DNA from 2 places in the Stenotrophomonas sp. Steno-Z1 genome. Region 1 is predicted to be linked to the other one. Evidence: riboswitches for the same ligand, from Rfam matches in the RefSeq annotation. Region 1 holds a riboswitch; the other holds the start of a gene.

Region 1 (7,149 bases):
GGTGCCAAGGAAATGGGCTTCGCCGATGCCGGCCAGATGTGGCGCAGCGGCTATGACATGCCGCCGGAACAGATCGGCCCGGAAACCGACCGCCTGTGGGAACAGGTCAAGCCGATGTACGAACAGCTGCACTGCTACGCGCGCAACAAGCTCGACACGACCTACGGCAAGGACAAGGCCGAGACCGAGGGCGGCCTGATCGCCGCCCACCTGCTGGGCAACATGTGGCAGCAGGACTGGTCCAACCTGTGGGACCAGCTGGAACCCTACCCCGGCGCCGGCAGCCTGGACATCACCGCCGCGCTGGAAAAGCAGTACCAGGCCAACCTGAGTGGCGCGCTGGCCAAGGCCGGCAGCGGTGCGAACGTGGAAGCGCTGTACAAGGCGCAGCGCGAGGCCGAGCTGCGCACCGCCAAGCAGATGACCGAGCGCGCACAGGACTTCTATGTGTCGCTGGGCATGCCCGCGCTGCCCAAGTCGTACTGGGACAAGACCCAGTTCATCAAGCCGCTGGACCGCGACGTGGTCTGCCATGCCAGCGCGTGGGACATGAACATGGACGGCGACGTGCGCACCAAGATGTGCATCAAGCCGACCGAGGAGAACTTCACCACGATCTACCACGAGCTGGGCCACATCTATTACGACCTGGCCTACAACCCGCTGCCGCCGCTGTTCCAAGGCGGCGCCAACGATGGCTTCCACGAAGCGATCGGCGACACCATCGTGCTGGCGATGACCCCGCAGTACCTCAACTCGATCGGGCTGGTGGACAAGCCGCAGGAAAGCCGCGAGGCGACCATCAACGCGCAGATGCGCATGGCCCTGAGCGGCGTGTCGTTCCTGCCGTTCGGGCTGATGATCGACCGCTGGCGCTGGGGCGTGTTCGATGGCTCGATCACACCGGACCACTACAACCAGGCGTGGTGGGAGCTGAAGGCCAAGTACCAGGGCGTGGCCCCGGCCAGCGCACGCGGCGAAGAGTTCTTCGACCCGGGCGCCAAGTACCACGTGCCGGGCAACACCCCGTACACCCGCTACTTCCTGGCGCGGATCCTGCAGTTCCAGTTCTACAAGGGCCTGTGCGATGCGTCCGGCTACAAGGGGCCGTTGCACCAGTGCAGCTTCTACGGCAACAAGGAAGCCGGGCAGAAGTTCTGGGCGATGCTGAGCAAGGGCGCCAGCCAGCCGTGGCAGGCCACGCTGCGTGAGATCACCGGCGGCGACAAGCTCGATGCCGGCCCGATGATCGAGTACTTCACCCCGGTCAACGAGTGGCTCAAGCAGCAGAACCAGGGCCAGATGTGCGGCTGGAAGGCCCCGGGCGCGACCGCGGCGGCCAAGCCGGCAGCGGCGGCAGCAGCGGCACGCTGACCGTTCGCGCACGTCGATGATCCAAAAAGCCGGCCCAAGCGCCGGCTTTTTTTCGATCGGTAGTGCCGAGCCATGCTTGGCAACGCGCAATGCACGGCAGGCCTCAGACGTCATCGGCATCGGCGCGAAAGGCGGCCACGCATGGCGTGGCTCTACGGGTGCTATCGAATCTGTAGTGCCGAGCCATGCTCGGCAACATGCAAAGCGCAACGCACGTCAGGCCTCAGACGTCGGACGTCGGACGTCAGACGTCATCGGCATCGGCGCGAAAGGCAGCCACGCATGGCGTGGCTCTACGGTGCTATCGAATCTGTAGTGCCGAGCCATGCTCGGCAACGCGCAACCCGCACCGTACGTCAGGCCTCAGACGTCATCGGCACGAAAAGCAGCCACGCATGGCGTGGCTCTACGGGTGCTATCGAATCTGTAGTGCCGAGCCATGCTCGGCAACGTGCAATGCGCAACGCACGTCAGGCCTCAGACGTCATCCGCATCGGCACGAAAAGCACCCACGCGTCGCGTGGCGCCCGCTCAGGAATGCGCCGGGCGCTTCAGGCTGGCGGCAAGCTCCACCTTGAACTGCTCGAAATCCTTGCCGTCGGCCGTTGCTTCGGCATGCGCGGCATCCTTCAAGGCATCGGAATACACCAGTCGCACCGGCGTGCCTTCACGTTCGTGCAGTTCGGCGGCCTGCATGATCAAGGCCAGCACCCGCGCTGCACTGGGGGTCTGGCCGGCGATGCGGCCATCCATGCCCAGCACCCACTCGCCATCCCGGCGGACGATGCCGGCCAGCAGCGTGCGCTGCTGGTCGCGCAGTTCCGCATGCGGTTCAACCGGCGTGGCGTTGGCCTGCTCGCGGTTGGCGGCCTGGGTTTCGCGGCGCCGGCGGATGTCGCGGCGCAGTTTGGAGGTGGTGGACATGGGGGAAATCCGGACTGCGGCAAAGTGCCAAGGATACCGCACGGGCCCTGGCGGGCCCGCCGATGCTGGCCCTGACGGCTCAGTCGAGGACCTTGCCGTGGCGCCAATAGCCCATGAACGTGATGGACCGTTTGTCGATGCCGCAGTCCTTCACCAGGTGGCGGCGGATGGCCATCACCGCGCCGGCCTCCCCTGCCACCCAGGCGTACAGGCCGGTGGCTTCGGCACTGGCCTGCTCCCAGAGGATGTCCTGGTCGATATCGATCTCGGCCAGCGTCTGGTCGGCGCTGCGGGTTGCGGCGGACCCGATCCGCGCGCGCACCGCCTCCTGCAGCCGCTGCCCGTGTGCGGCGCCCTCGCGTACCAGCCAGAACAACTGCGCCCCCAGCGGGGCCGCCAGCGGCAGCACGTCCGCCTCGTGCTGCACTTCCAGGAACGCCTGCACCTGCGGCGGATGCGGCCACTGCGCCAGCGCCTCGAGGATCCCGGCCACGGCCGGCAATGCGGTGTCGTCGGCCACCAGCAGGACGCGTCGCACGCCGGCCGGCGGCTTCCATTCGCAGCCCTGGCTGCTTTCGGCCACCTGCGCGTCCGGCGCCAGCAGGCCGATGCGGTCGCCGATGCGGGCGTGCATGGCCCAGCGCGATGCGGGGCCGGTCTCGCCGTGCAGGACGAAATCGACGTCCACCTCGCCCAGTTCGGGGCGCAGCGCACGGAGGGTGTAGGTGCGCATCGGCGCGCGCTCGCCCTCGGGGAGCGCGCGGTAGCGGGCGTACCAGTCCGCGCCCTGCGGCACGTCGGGCGCCTCCTGGCCGGGCAACGGGAAAAACACCTTGATGCGCTGGTCAGGCCCCTCGGTCTTCATGTTGGCCACGTCGGGCGCGGCAAAGACCATGCGGGTCAGCGACGGGGAGAGGACGGTGCGCTGCTTGAGCGCGACGTCGAACAGGCGGTAGGTCGGCTGTGCAGCCATGCAATCACCCTGGAGTGCGGCGGACACGGGGTCCGCAGGGGAGCGTATTGGCTGTCGTGGTACACGAACTGGCTGGCGAGCGCACAGGATACGCCGGTGCCGCGGCGTGGCAATGCCGGCCTCGCCACGCGTGCACGGCGCGCACGCGTGGCGTGCACACGGCTTACTCGATCGGGGTGAGCACGTCGCGACGCCGCTCGCGGTGCCGTTCCCAGTACCAGAACGAGGCGCCGATGGCGAAGAAGCCGGCGTAACCCAGCGCCAGATGCACCGGCCTGGCGCTGAGCAGCGGCGAGACCACGCCGGCCACCACGGTGTTGATCATCAACTGGATGAACATCTGCATCGACGAGGCCAACCCGCGCTGGTGCGGGTACATGTCCAGCACCGCCAGCGCCAGGATCGGGAAGATCAGCGCCATGCCGACGCCGCCGAGGAAGATCGGCAGCACGGCCCACGGCAGCATGATCTGCGGCACCGAGAACACGTAGCCCAGGTTGAGCAGCGCCGACACCGCGCACAGGCCGAAGCCGATCGCGATCTGGCGCTGCGCGGTGAGGCGCCCGGCCATGCGACCGGACAGGAACGAGCCCATCGTCATGCCGCCAATGGTGGGAATGAACAGCCACGCAAAGCCGCCCTCGCCCAGCTTGAGGTGCTGCATCACGAACACCGGCGCCGAGGCGATGTACAGGAAGATGCCGGAGAAATTGAATGCACCGGCGGCGGCCAGGCGCAGCAGGCGCGGGTTGGAGCCCATCCGCACATAGCTGCGCAGCAGTTCGCGCATCGACAGCGGCGTGCGCGCCTCCACCGGGTGGGTTTCCGGCAGCCACTTGCCGGTGGCGAGCAGCAGGACCACGCCGAACAGCACCAGGAACCAGAAGATCAGCGGCCAGTCGCCGCCGCCGAGCAGTATCCAGCCGCCGATGATCGGCGCGATCGCCGGGGCGACGCCGAAGATCATCGACACCTGGCTCATCAGCCGCTGCGCGTCGGCCCCGTGGTAGAGGTCGCGGATCACCGCGCGGCCGACGATCACCCCGACCCCCGCGGTGACGCCCTGCAGGGCGCGGAACACCAGCAGCGTGGTCATGTCGCGCGACAGCGCGCAGCCGATCGAGGCACCGATGAACAGCACCAGCCCACCGATGATCACCCGCCTGCGCCCGAACGCATCGGACAACGGGCCGTGGGCCAGGCTCATCAGGCCATAGAACAGCAGGTACACGCTGATGGTCTGCTGCACCGCCACCTGGTCGACCTGCATGCGCTCGCCGAGCAGCAGGAAGGCCGGGAAAATGGTGTCGATGGAGAACGGACCGAACATCGCCAGGCCTGCGAGCAGCAGGGCCAGGCGGCGGGTCGAGGGCGAGGCGGGCGTCATGCGGTCTTCCGTCTGGGCCATGCGTGAACGCACGGCGGGCGCCAGCCCGGAACGGGCGGCGCCAGATGAATACGAGGATCCGGCCATCATAGGCCTTTGCCGGCCCCGGCACCATGCCGACAAGGCCATCGACGCAGCTCCGGCGGCCCTCATTCATGTGCCATAAGGCCGTTGCCGGCGGGGACGCTGGGCTATAATCGCCGGGCACCATGGTGGGAGAAGCGGACACCCGCTGCCGAAGGCGCAACGCCCGTAATCGCTCAGGCCCGATACCACCCGCAGCAAAACTCTGGAGAGACCGGCCACTGCCGGCGCCGAAGGGGCACGAAGCACGCAGATGCGCGCTTTTAAACTCTCAGGCAAAAGGACAGAGGGGCACCCAGGAAGACCGCAAGGTCCGGTGGTTCGCGCGCGTCTGCGAAGCACCTCGACCCGGCCGCCTTCCGAACGTGCGTGCCCACTCTCCGAGATGCCAGCCATGTCCCCGAATACCTCCGCCCAGCGTGCCCCTACCCTGCGCGAGCTTGAACACAGCCACGCGTTCGTCGAACGCCACATCGGCCCCAACGACGCCGAAATCGCGCAGATGCTCGACGTGGTCGGCCACGGCTCGCTGGACGCGCTGACCGATGCGATCGTCCCGGCCGGGATCAAGTCGCCGGCACCGCTGGACCTGCCCGAGTCGCTGACCGAAGTGCAGGCGCTGGCCAAGATCCGCGCCATCGCCGACAAGAACCAGGTGTTCCGCACCTTCATCGGCCAGGGCTACTACGGCACGCTCACCCCGAACGTCATCCTGCGCAACGTGCTGGAGAACCCGGCGTGGTACACCGCCTACACCCCGTACCAGGCCGAGATTTCGCAGGGCCGCATGGAAGCGCTGATCAACTTCCAGACCCTGTGCGCCGATCTGACCGGCATGGAGATCGCCAACGCCTCGCTGCTGGATGAAGCCACCGCCGCCGCCGAAGCGATGACCCTGGCCAAGCGCTCGGCCAAGAGCAAGTCCGACACCTTCTTCGTGCACGACGCCGTGCACCCGCAGACGCTGGAACTGCTGCGCACCCGCGCGGAACCGCTCGGCATCGTGCTGCGCGTGGGCACCCCGGCCGAGGCGATGGACGCCGAAGCCTACGGCGTTCTGCTGCAGTACCCGGACACCTTCGGCCATATCGGCGACTACAAGGCACTGGCCGACGCCGTGCACGCGCGTGGCGGCCTGGTGGCCGTGGCCACCGATCTGCTCGCCCTGACCCTGATCGCCGCGCCCGGCGAATGGGGCGCGGACATCGTGGTCGGCAACTCGCAGCGTTTCGGCGTGCCGTTCGGTTTCGGCGGCCCACATGCCGCCTTCATGGCCTGCCGCGACGCCTACAAGCGCTCGATGCCGGGCCGCCTGATCGGCGTGTCGGTGGATGCGCAGGGCAATCCTGCCTACCGCCTCACCCTGCAGACGCGCGAGCAGCACATCCGTCGCGAGAAGGCCACCTCCAACATCTGCACCGCGCAGGTGCTGCTGGCGGTGATGGCCTCGATGTATGCCGTTTACCACGGCCCGGACGGCCTGACCCGCATCGCCCGCCGCACCCATCGCCTGGCCGCGATCCTGGCCGCGGCACTGCGCGGCGCCGGCGTCAACGTGGGCGAGCACTTCTTCGACACCCTGCACGTCAAGGGCATCGACGCCAAGGCGATCCACGCCAAGGCCGCGGCCGCGCGCATCAACCTGCGCGCGATCGACAGCGACGCGGTCGGCATCAGCCTGGATGAAACCGCCACCCGCGCCGACATCATCGCGCTGGGCGAGCTGTTCGGTGCCAGCGTCGATGTGGAGGCGCTCGATGCGGCCACCGCCGATGCACTGCCGGCCGGCCTGGTGCGCACCAGCGCCTTCCTGACCCACCCGGTGTTCAACACCCACCACAGCGAGCACGAACTGCTGCGTTACCTGCGTTCGCTGGCGGACAAGGACCTGGCGATGGATCGCACCATGATCCCGCTGGGCAGCTGCACCATGAAGCTCAACGCCACCGCCGAGATGATCCCGGTGACCTGGCCGGAGTTCGCCAACATCCACCCGCTGGCCCCGGCCGACCAGGCCACCGGCTACAAGGAACTGATCGACGGGCTGGAAGCGATGCTGGTGGAGTGCACCGGCTATGACGCTGTGAGCCTGCAGCCGAACTCCGGCGCGCAGGGCGAGTACGCCGGCCTGCTGGCGATCCGCGCCTATCACCGCTCGCGCGGCGAAGGCCACCGCGATGTCTGCCTGATTCCGGATTCGGCGCACGGCACCAACCCGGCCTCGGCGCAGATGTGCGGCATGAAGGTCGTGGTGACCAAGACCGATGCCAACGGCAACGTCGACCTGGATGACATCCGCGTCAATGCGGAGAAGTACAGCGACCGCCTGGCCGCGCTGATGATCACCTACCCGTCCACGCACGGCGTGTTCGAGGAAGAGGTGGTGGACATCTGCGAGATCGTGCAC
Region 2 (7,149 bases), on a different contig from region 1:
AGCGACAGCCCCTGCGAGGTCACCGCCAGGGTCAGGATCGGGGTGTCGGCCGGGTTGACCTTGCGGTACACCGGCGGCACCGGCAGGTCGTCGGGCAGGAAGCTGTCGGCGGCGTTGATGGCCGCCTGTACTTCCTGCTCGGCTACGCCGAGCGCGACCTCCAGCGAGAACTGCAGGGTGATCACCGAGGCGCCGCCCGAGCTGGTGGAGGACATCTGCTTCAGCCCGGGAATCTGCCCGAGCTGGCGCTCCAGCGGCGCGGTCACTGCGCTGGTGGTTACCCCCGGGCTGGCGCCGGGGTACAGCGTGGTGACCTGGATGATCGGGTAGTCCACCTGCGGCAGCGCCGCCACCGGCAGCAGCCGGTAGGCCATCGCGCCGGACAGCAGCAGTGCCACCATCAGCAGCGTGGTGGCCACCGGGCGCTCGATGAAGACGCGCGACAGGTTCATGCGCCGGTCCGCGGCGGATCCTGGCTGACCACCTCCACCTTGGCGCCTTCGCGCAGGCCGTCGATGCCTTCCACCACCACCCGCTCGCCGGCCTTGAGGCCGTCGCGTACCGACACGCGCTCGCCATCGGCCGGGCCCAGCACCACGTTGCGCAGGTGCGAGGTGTTGTCCGGGGCAATCACGTACACATAGCTGCCCTTGCTGCCGAACTGCACGGCGGCATTGGGGATCACCACCGCATCGCTGCTGCTGACCTGCAGGCGGATGTTGACGAACTGGTTGGGGAACAGCGCCTCGTCGGCGTTGGCGAACTGCGCGCGCAGCTTCAGCGTGCCGGTGGCGGTATCGATGCGGTTGTCCAGGCTGGCGAGCACGCCGTCGCCCAGCGCCGTGCGCTCCTCGCGGTCCCATGCTTCCACGGTGAGGTCGGGCGTGGCGCGCACGGCCGCCACCACGGCCGGCAGGTCCGGCTCGGGCACGGTGAACAGCACGCTGATCGGCGTGGTCTGGGTGATGGTGGCCAACGGTTCGCTGTCGCTGCTGCGCACCAGGTTGCCCACGTCCACGTTGCGCAGGCCCATGCGCCCGGCCACCGGCGCGGTGATGCGGGTGTACTGCAGCTGCAGGCGGGCTTCATCCACCGCGGCCTGGTCGGTCTGGCGCCGGCCCTGCAGCTGGCGCACCTTGCTCTGCTGGTCGCTCAGGTCCTGCGCGGAGACGAAGTGCCTGGCCTGCAGTTCGCTGTAACGGTTGAGCTGGGTCTGCGCGTTGTCCAGTTCGGCCAGGTTCTGCTGCTGGGTGCCCAGCGCACGCGCCAGCGCCACCTGGTACGGGCGCGGGTCGATCTCGGCAATCAGGTCGCCGGCCTTGACGTGTTCACCCTCGCGGAAGGACAGCCGCAGCAGCTCGCCATCCACGCGACTGCGCAGGCTCACCGTGTGCAACGGGGTGACCGTGCCCAGTGCCTTCAGGCGCACCACCAGGTCGTCGCGCACCACCGTGGCCACGCGCACCGGGGTGGCGTTGGCGGCAGGCGCGGGATCGGCGGCGGGGGCGGGCGACAGGGCCCGCCAGGCGATCACGGCGGCGGCCAGCACGGCCAGGACCAACAGCGGTTTCAACAGACGGCGGCGCGGCGGCGAAGCAGACATGGGCATCCTGCGCGCAAGCCCAACAGCCGGCGCGTCCATGGTGTACCGGCCCGTGGGGGCAGGTGAGGCGAAATGGGGGTTGTCTGGCGGGGCCGCTGGTCGAATGCCGCAGCGTGGCTGGATGCCGTCCCGGGAGGGGCGGGGGCGCCATGGTACCGCGAGAGGCCCGTTGCGTTCACATGACCTTGGTCATGGAAGAGTGCATTGAACGTGCCGTTCAATGCACCTCGTCGCGGTACACGAACTTCGGCATTTCCCACTTGAAGTGGATCGCCAGCAGGCGCAGCAGGAAGCCACCGCCCAGGCACCACAGCGTGGCCGCGTTGAGCGATACGCCCAGCTCCAGCAGGCCCAGGTACGCCGCACCGGTGAACAGCGTGATCACCGCATACAGTTCCTTCTGGAAGATCAGCGGCACCTCATTGCACAGCACATCGCGCAGCACGCCGCCGAAGGCGCCGGTCAACATGCCCGCGATCAGCACGATCGGCGCGGCGTGGCCGGCATCGCGCGCCACCGCACAGCCGATCAGGGTGAAACAGATCAGCCCCAGTCCATCCAATACCAGGAACGTGCGGCGGAAGTGGTGCATCCAGCGCGCCACCCAGGTGGCGATCAAGGCCGCGCAGATGGTGAACCCCAAGTACTCCGGGTGCTTCACCCAGCCCAGCGGGTAGTGGCCCAGCACGATGTCGCGCAGCGAGCCTCCGCCCAGTGCGGTGACGCAGGCGATGATGACCACGCCGAACAGGTCCATGCGTCGGCGCCCGGCGGAGAGCGCGCCGGTCATGGCTTCGGCGGAGATGGCGATGAGGTAGATCAGGGAGAGCAGCATGGGAGAGCATCCGGACGCGTCAGGCGGGGGACGGCAACACGCACCCGGCACGCCAGCGCAGGGCACTGGCGTGGGGTGGGGAAACCGTTGCCGCTCCCGCTGTCCTTTTGCCTGAGAGTTCAGTGGCCAAGGCCACGTGCCCCTTCGGCGGGTCATTGAAGACCTCTCTCCAGATCGGCGTACTGCATGCATGGTTGGTGGCGTATCGAGCCACCGGCCTGAGCGATTATGGGAGCCTGCGCCTTCGGCGGGTGCCAGCGTGGCACCTCTCTCCTGCATCCGGGGCGGATTCTAGCAGCCAGCGGCCGCGCCCCGGTGGATAATCCCGGTATGCCCGCTGAACCCGCCCCCTGGTACGTCTACCTGCTGGAATGCCGCAATGGCAGCTACTACGCCGGCATCAGCAACGACGTGGACGCGCGCTTCCAGGCCCACCTGGCCGGCAAGGGGGCCAGGTACACGCGCGCCAACCCGCCGCTGAAGCTGCTGGCCATGCGCGCCTATCCGGACCGGGCGGCCGCCTCCCGGGCCGAATGGCAGCTCAAGCGCCAGCCACGCGCGCGCAAACTGGCCTGGTTGCAGGCGGCAGACACCTCGTCCTGAGGGTGCGTCGGTACTGGTTGGGGGCTGCGAGGTAGGCCACAATCGGCCACCACGCGGAGGGAACCGGGATGTTCGATCTCCATCGCAGACGGCTTGCCTGGCTGCGCGCGGCCATGTCCCGCCCACCGGCCCTGCGCCGGTCGCCGGGCCGGGACGACGCGCCACCCGCAGCGACGGCGGCGTACTCGCCAGCGCTGCGTCACGGCGAGAGCGGCACCGCCGACGCATTCCGCGCCAGGCTCGCCGCCGATGCCGTGGAGCGCGCGCGCATTCGCCTCGATCCCACCCACGTGCCAGTCGAACTCCGGGGCATCATGCCGCTGGCCGAGTACTGGGGCATCTGCGACGACGCCATCCGCGAAGGGATGCAGGACGCGGAAAGCCAGGCGAGCAAGGAGGCGATGGCCGACGCGGTGAAACTGCACAACGCGACGATCACCGCCTGGCTGGACCGCCGGCCGGTGGGCGGGCTGATGAGCGACGAAGCCGCCGCCTTCACCTACCTGCAGCTGGGCCTGACCGAACTGGCGCTGTTCCGCGAGGACTGAGCTGCTCCACCTACCCGAGGGACACCCTGCGATGACCCCGCTTGCCCTGCTGCTCGCCGTTGCCGGCGCTACGAACCCTGCCGCCCCCGTCATCGATCCCGGCACGCGTGCCGCGATTGAAGCCACCTGCCTGGACTACGTGGACGGCCAGCTCGAGGGTGACCCGGCCCGCGTGGCGCGCTCGCTGCACCCGGACCTGGCCAAGCGCGCGATCCTCGGCGATACCCCGGATGAGCGCCTCGGCCTGCGCCGGATGTCGAAGGAGGAGCTGGTTGAACTCACCCGGCAGGGCGCGTTGAAAACCCCCAAGGACCAGTGGAACCGCCGCTGCACGCTGCTCGACGTTACCGGCAACGCCGCCTCGGTGCGGCTGGAAACGCCGTGGTTCGTGGACTACTTCCACATGGGCCGGTTCGGCGAGCGCTGGGTCATCGTCAATGCGCTGTGGTACAGCAAGCCCAAGGCAACAGCCAAGTGACGACGACGCACCCCGCCACTGAGTCGGGGTATCGATTCGGGCCAAACGAGCTCGATGCCGTGCTGCAGACGCGGCCGGAGGTGCGCTACGACTACTTCGTCAAACGCGTGGCCGATGGGAAAGGAGTCTGGGGTCTGCGCAATGCCGAGGGCTGGGACGACGCCCGCGCGGCGCCCCATGCAGCGGCGCCGCAGCGCTAGCGGGGTGGTGTCGTGTCAGCTTCCACCTGTGGGGCCGGCGCTCGTGCGCGCCGGTCCTCCCGGTCATCCCCGAAAATGATCCGCGCGCTGCGCTGGTAGCTCCAGTACGCCACCGCCCAGTTGAGCAGCACCACGATGCGGTTGCGGAAACCGATCAGGAAGAACACGTGCGCGGCCAGCCAGAACCACCAGGCCAGCACGCCGGACAGCTGCAGCTTGCCCAGGTGCACGATGGCCGCCATGCGCCCGATCGTGGCCAGGTTGCCGAAATCCTGGTACTTGAACGGGCCCGGCGCCGGTTTGTTTTCCAGCCGCGCACGGATGATCGCGGCCACGTGCTTGCCCATCTGCTTGGCGGCCGGGGCCACCCCCGGCACCGGCTTGCCGTCGGCCTGGCTGAGCGCGGCCAGGTCACCGGCGACGAAGACGTCCGGGTAGCCCTCCAGGGTCAGGTCCGGCTGCACCGGCACGCGGCCGGCGCGGTCCAGCGGCACCTCCAGCGTGCGTGCCAACGGCGAGGCCGCGACACCGGCGGCCCACACCACGGTGCGCGCCGGAACGAACTGGTTGCCCAGCTGGAAGCCGTCGCCGTTGATGTCGCTGACCGGCGTGCCGGTGAGCACTTCCACGCCCAGCTTTTCCAGCTGGCGGCGTGCCTTCAGCGAGAGCACCTCCGGGAAGGTGGACAGCACGCGGGGGCCCGCTTCCACCAGGCGCACCTTGGCGCTGGCCGGGTCGATATGGCGGAACTCGTTGCGCAGGGTGTGGCGGGCGATCTCGGCCAGGGTGCCGGCCAGCTCCACGCCGGTGGGGCCACCCCCCACCACGGCGAAGCTCAGCCATGCCGCCTTGCGTGCGGGGTCCGGTTCGGCTTCGGCGCGCTCGAAGGCCAGCAGCAGTTTGCGGCGCAGCGCGATCGCATCGTCCAGGGTCTTCAGGCCGGGCGCATCGGCGGCCCATTCGTCGTGGCCGAAGTAGGCGTGGGTGGCGCCGGTGCACAGCATCAAGGTGTCATAGCCAAGCTGGCTGCCGTCGGCCAGGGTGATCTGGCGGGCGTGTTTGTCGATCGACGTCACTTCGCCGAGGCGCACTTCCACGTTGCGCTGCTCGCCGAGGATGTGGCGCAGCGGTGCGGCGATATCCGGCGCTGACAGGCCGGCGGTGGCGACCTGGTACAGCAGCGGTTGGAACAGGTGGTGGTTGCGGCGATCCACCAGGGTGATGCGGACAGGCGCGTTGGCCAGGGCGCGGGTGGCCCAAAGGCCGGCGAAACCACCACCGATGATGACCAAGTGGGGCAGGGGATCGCGGGTCATGCAAGGACTCCTTGGCGGGGGCCGGCCGTCCGGCCCCATGGGTTCATGGTCGACGCGACCTATCGTCGCACGTGAAGCAGGGTATTCACGCCGATGACAGATACTGGGTTCAGGGGCCATCGCGCTTGCCGGTGGCCGTGTCCATTCGCTGTGGAGGCCGACATGACCGAACCGGAAAAGCGCATCGCCCTGTTGATCGATGCCGACAACGCACCCTCGTCCAAGATCGACGTGGTGCTGGCCGAAGTGGCCCGCTACGGCGTGGCCAACGTGCGCCGTGCCTACGGCAACTGGAAGAGCCCGCGGCTGAAAGGCTGGGAGTCGGTGCTGCACGAGTACGCGATCCGCCCCATCCAGCAGTTCGCCTACAGCCGTGGCAAGAATGCCTCGGACATGGCGATGGTGATCGATGCGATGGACATGCTCTACGCACGCAGCCTGGATGGCTTTGCGATTGTCTCCAGCGATGCCGACTTCACCCCGCTGGTGATGCGCCTGCTCACCGATGGGGTCAAGGTGTACGGGTTTGGCGAGAAGAAAACCCCGGAGCCGTTCGTCAACGCCTGCTCCAAGTTCACCTACCTCGAAGCGCTGGGCCAGGGCCACGCCACCGACCCGGAGGTGGAGCAGGACAACGAGGAAACCCGACCGCGCAAGAGTGGCCCGGAGCTGCGCAGCGACACCCGGCTGGTGCAGATGCTGCGCCGTGCGGTGACCTCGGCCGAAGCCGAGGATGGCTGGTCGCACCTGGGGCCGGTCGGCAGCCAGATCGGCAACCAGGCCTCGTTCGATTCGCGCAATTACGGGTACGGCAAGCTCAGCGAACTGCTGGCGGCGACCGGGTTGTTCGAGATGAAGAAGGACGGCAAGTCCACCTACGTGCGCGCGCTGCCCAGGAAGAGCGCCGGCAAGCCGGCCAAGTGAGGCCGGCAGGGCCCGCGGACGGGCACCGCGCGGGGTGCGGCGTGGATCCGGCTACAGCGTCCGCGCGTCGGCCTGCTGGTAGCCGTCGATGACGCCGCGACCAAAGTCCTGCAGCGTTCCGAACGCCATCAGGAGCAGCGCGGCGGCCAGCATCAGGTTGCGGTGGTTGCGGCGATAGCCCACCACCAGCAGCACCAGGCCTACGCACATCAGGCTGATTTCGAGGATCTGCGCGAACATTCCATTTCATCCATGAGGTGACGGCCACGCCGCCGATCGGCGTATCGTAGCCGCACCGCGTGGCCCGCTGCCACGCTCATTACGACAGAGATACCCACCATGCTGAAGATCTGGGGCCGCCACAATTCGAGCAACGTGCGCAAGGTGCTGTGGTGTGCCGAGGAGATCGGCGTGCCGTACGAGTCGATCCAGGTCGGCGGTGCGTTTGGCGGCACCCAGTCGCCGGACTACCGCGCGATGAATCCCAACGGGCTGGTGCCGGTGATCGAAGACCACGGCCTGCCCTTGTGGGAGTCCAACACCATCGTGCGCTATCTGTCGGCACGCTATGCGCTGGGCACGCTGTACCCGGAAGACGTGGTGGCGCGTGCGCAGTCGGAGAAGTGGATGGACTGGACCACC

Evidence for each region. Region 1 has a riboswitch for glycine ahead of gcvP (aminomethyl-transferring glycine dehydrogenase). Riboswitches for the same ligand answer to the same signal wherever they lie in the genome.
Region 2: linked by a shared signal. The riboswitch ahead of AC06FD_RS12975 (trimeric intracellular cation channel family protein) and the one ahead of gcvP (aminomethyl-transferring glycine dehydrogenase) in region 1 are both predicted to bind glycine.

What each region holds. Positions count from the first base shown of each region.
Region 1 is NZ_JBWJPB010000001.1:431,996-439,144, reverse strand. It holds gene AC06FD_RS01780 (M2 family metallopeptidase) at 1-1,374, shown strand, start outside; gene AC06FD_RS01775 (hypothetical protein) at 1,906-2,298, opposite strand; gene AC06FD_RS01770 (siderophore-interacting protein) at 2,378-3,271, opposite strand; gene AC06FD_RS01765 (multidrug effflux MFS transporter) at 3,435-4,658, opposite strand; glycine riboswitch at 4,938-5,039, shown strand; gene gcvP (aminomethyl-transferring glycine dehydrogenase) at 5,128-7,149, shown strand, end outside.
Region 2 is NZ_JBWJPB010000004.1:107,363-114,511, reverse strand. It holds gene AC06FD_RS12985 (MdtB/MuxB family multidrug efflux RND transporter permease subunit) at 1-452, opposite strand, end outside; gene AC06FD_RS12980 (MdtA/MuxA family multidrug efflux RND transporter periplasmic adaptor subunit) at 449-1,603, opposite strand; gene AC06FD_RS12975 (trimeric intracellular cation channel family protein) at 1,821-2,438, opposite strand; glycine riboswitch at 2,530-2,621, opposite strand; glycine riboswitch at 2,630-2,724, opposite strand; gene AC06FD_RS12970 (GIY-YIG nuclease family protein) at 2,769-3,041, shown strand; gene AC06FD_RS12965 (hypothetical protein) at 3,155-3,589, shown strand; gene AC06FD_RS12960 (nuclear transport factor 2 family protein) at 3,621-4,067, shown strand; gene AC06FD_RS12955 (hypothetical protein) at 4,127-4,267, shown strand; gene AC06FD_RS12950 (NAD(P)/FAD-dependent oxidoreductase) at 4,264-5,583, opposite strand; gene AC06FD_RS12945 (NYN domain-containing protein) at 5,746-6,507, shown strand; gene AC06FD_RS12940 (hypothetical protein) at 6,559-6,747, opposite strand; gene AC06FD_RS12935 (glutathione S-transferase family protein) at 6,847-7,149, shown strand, end outside.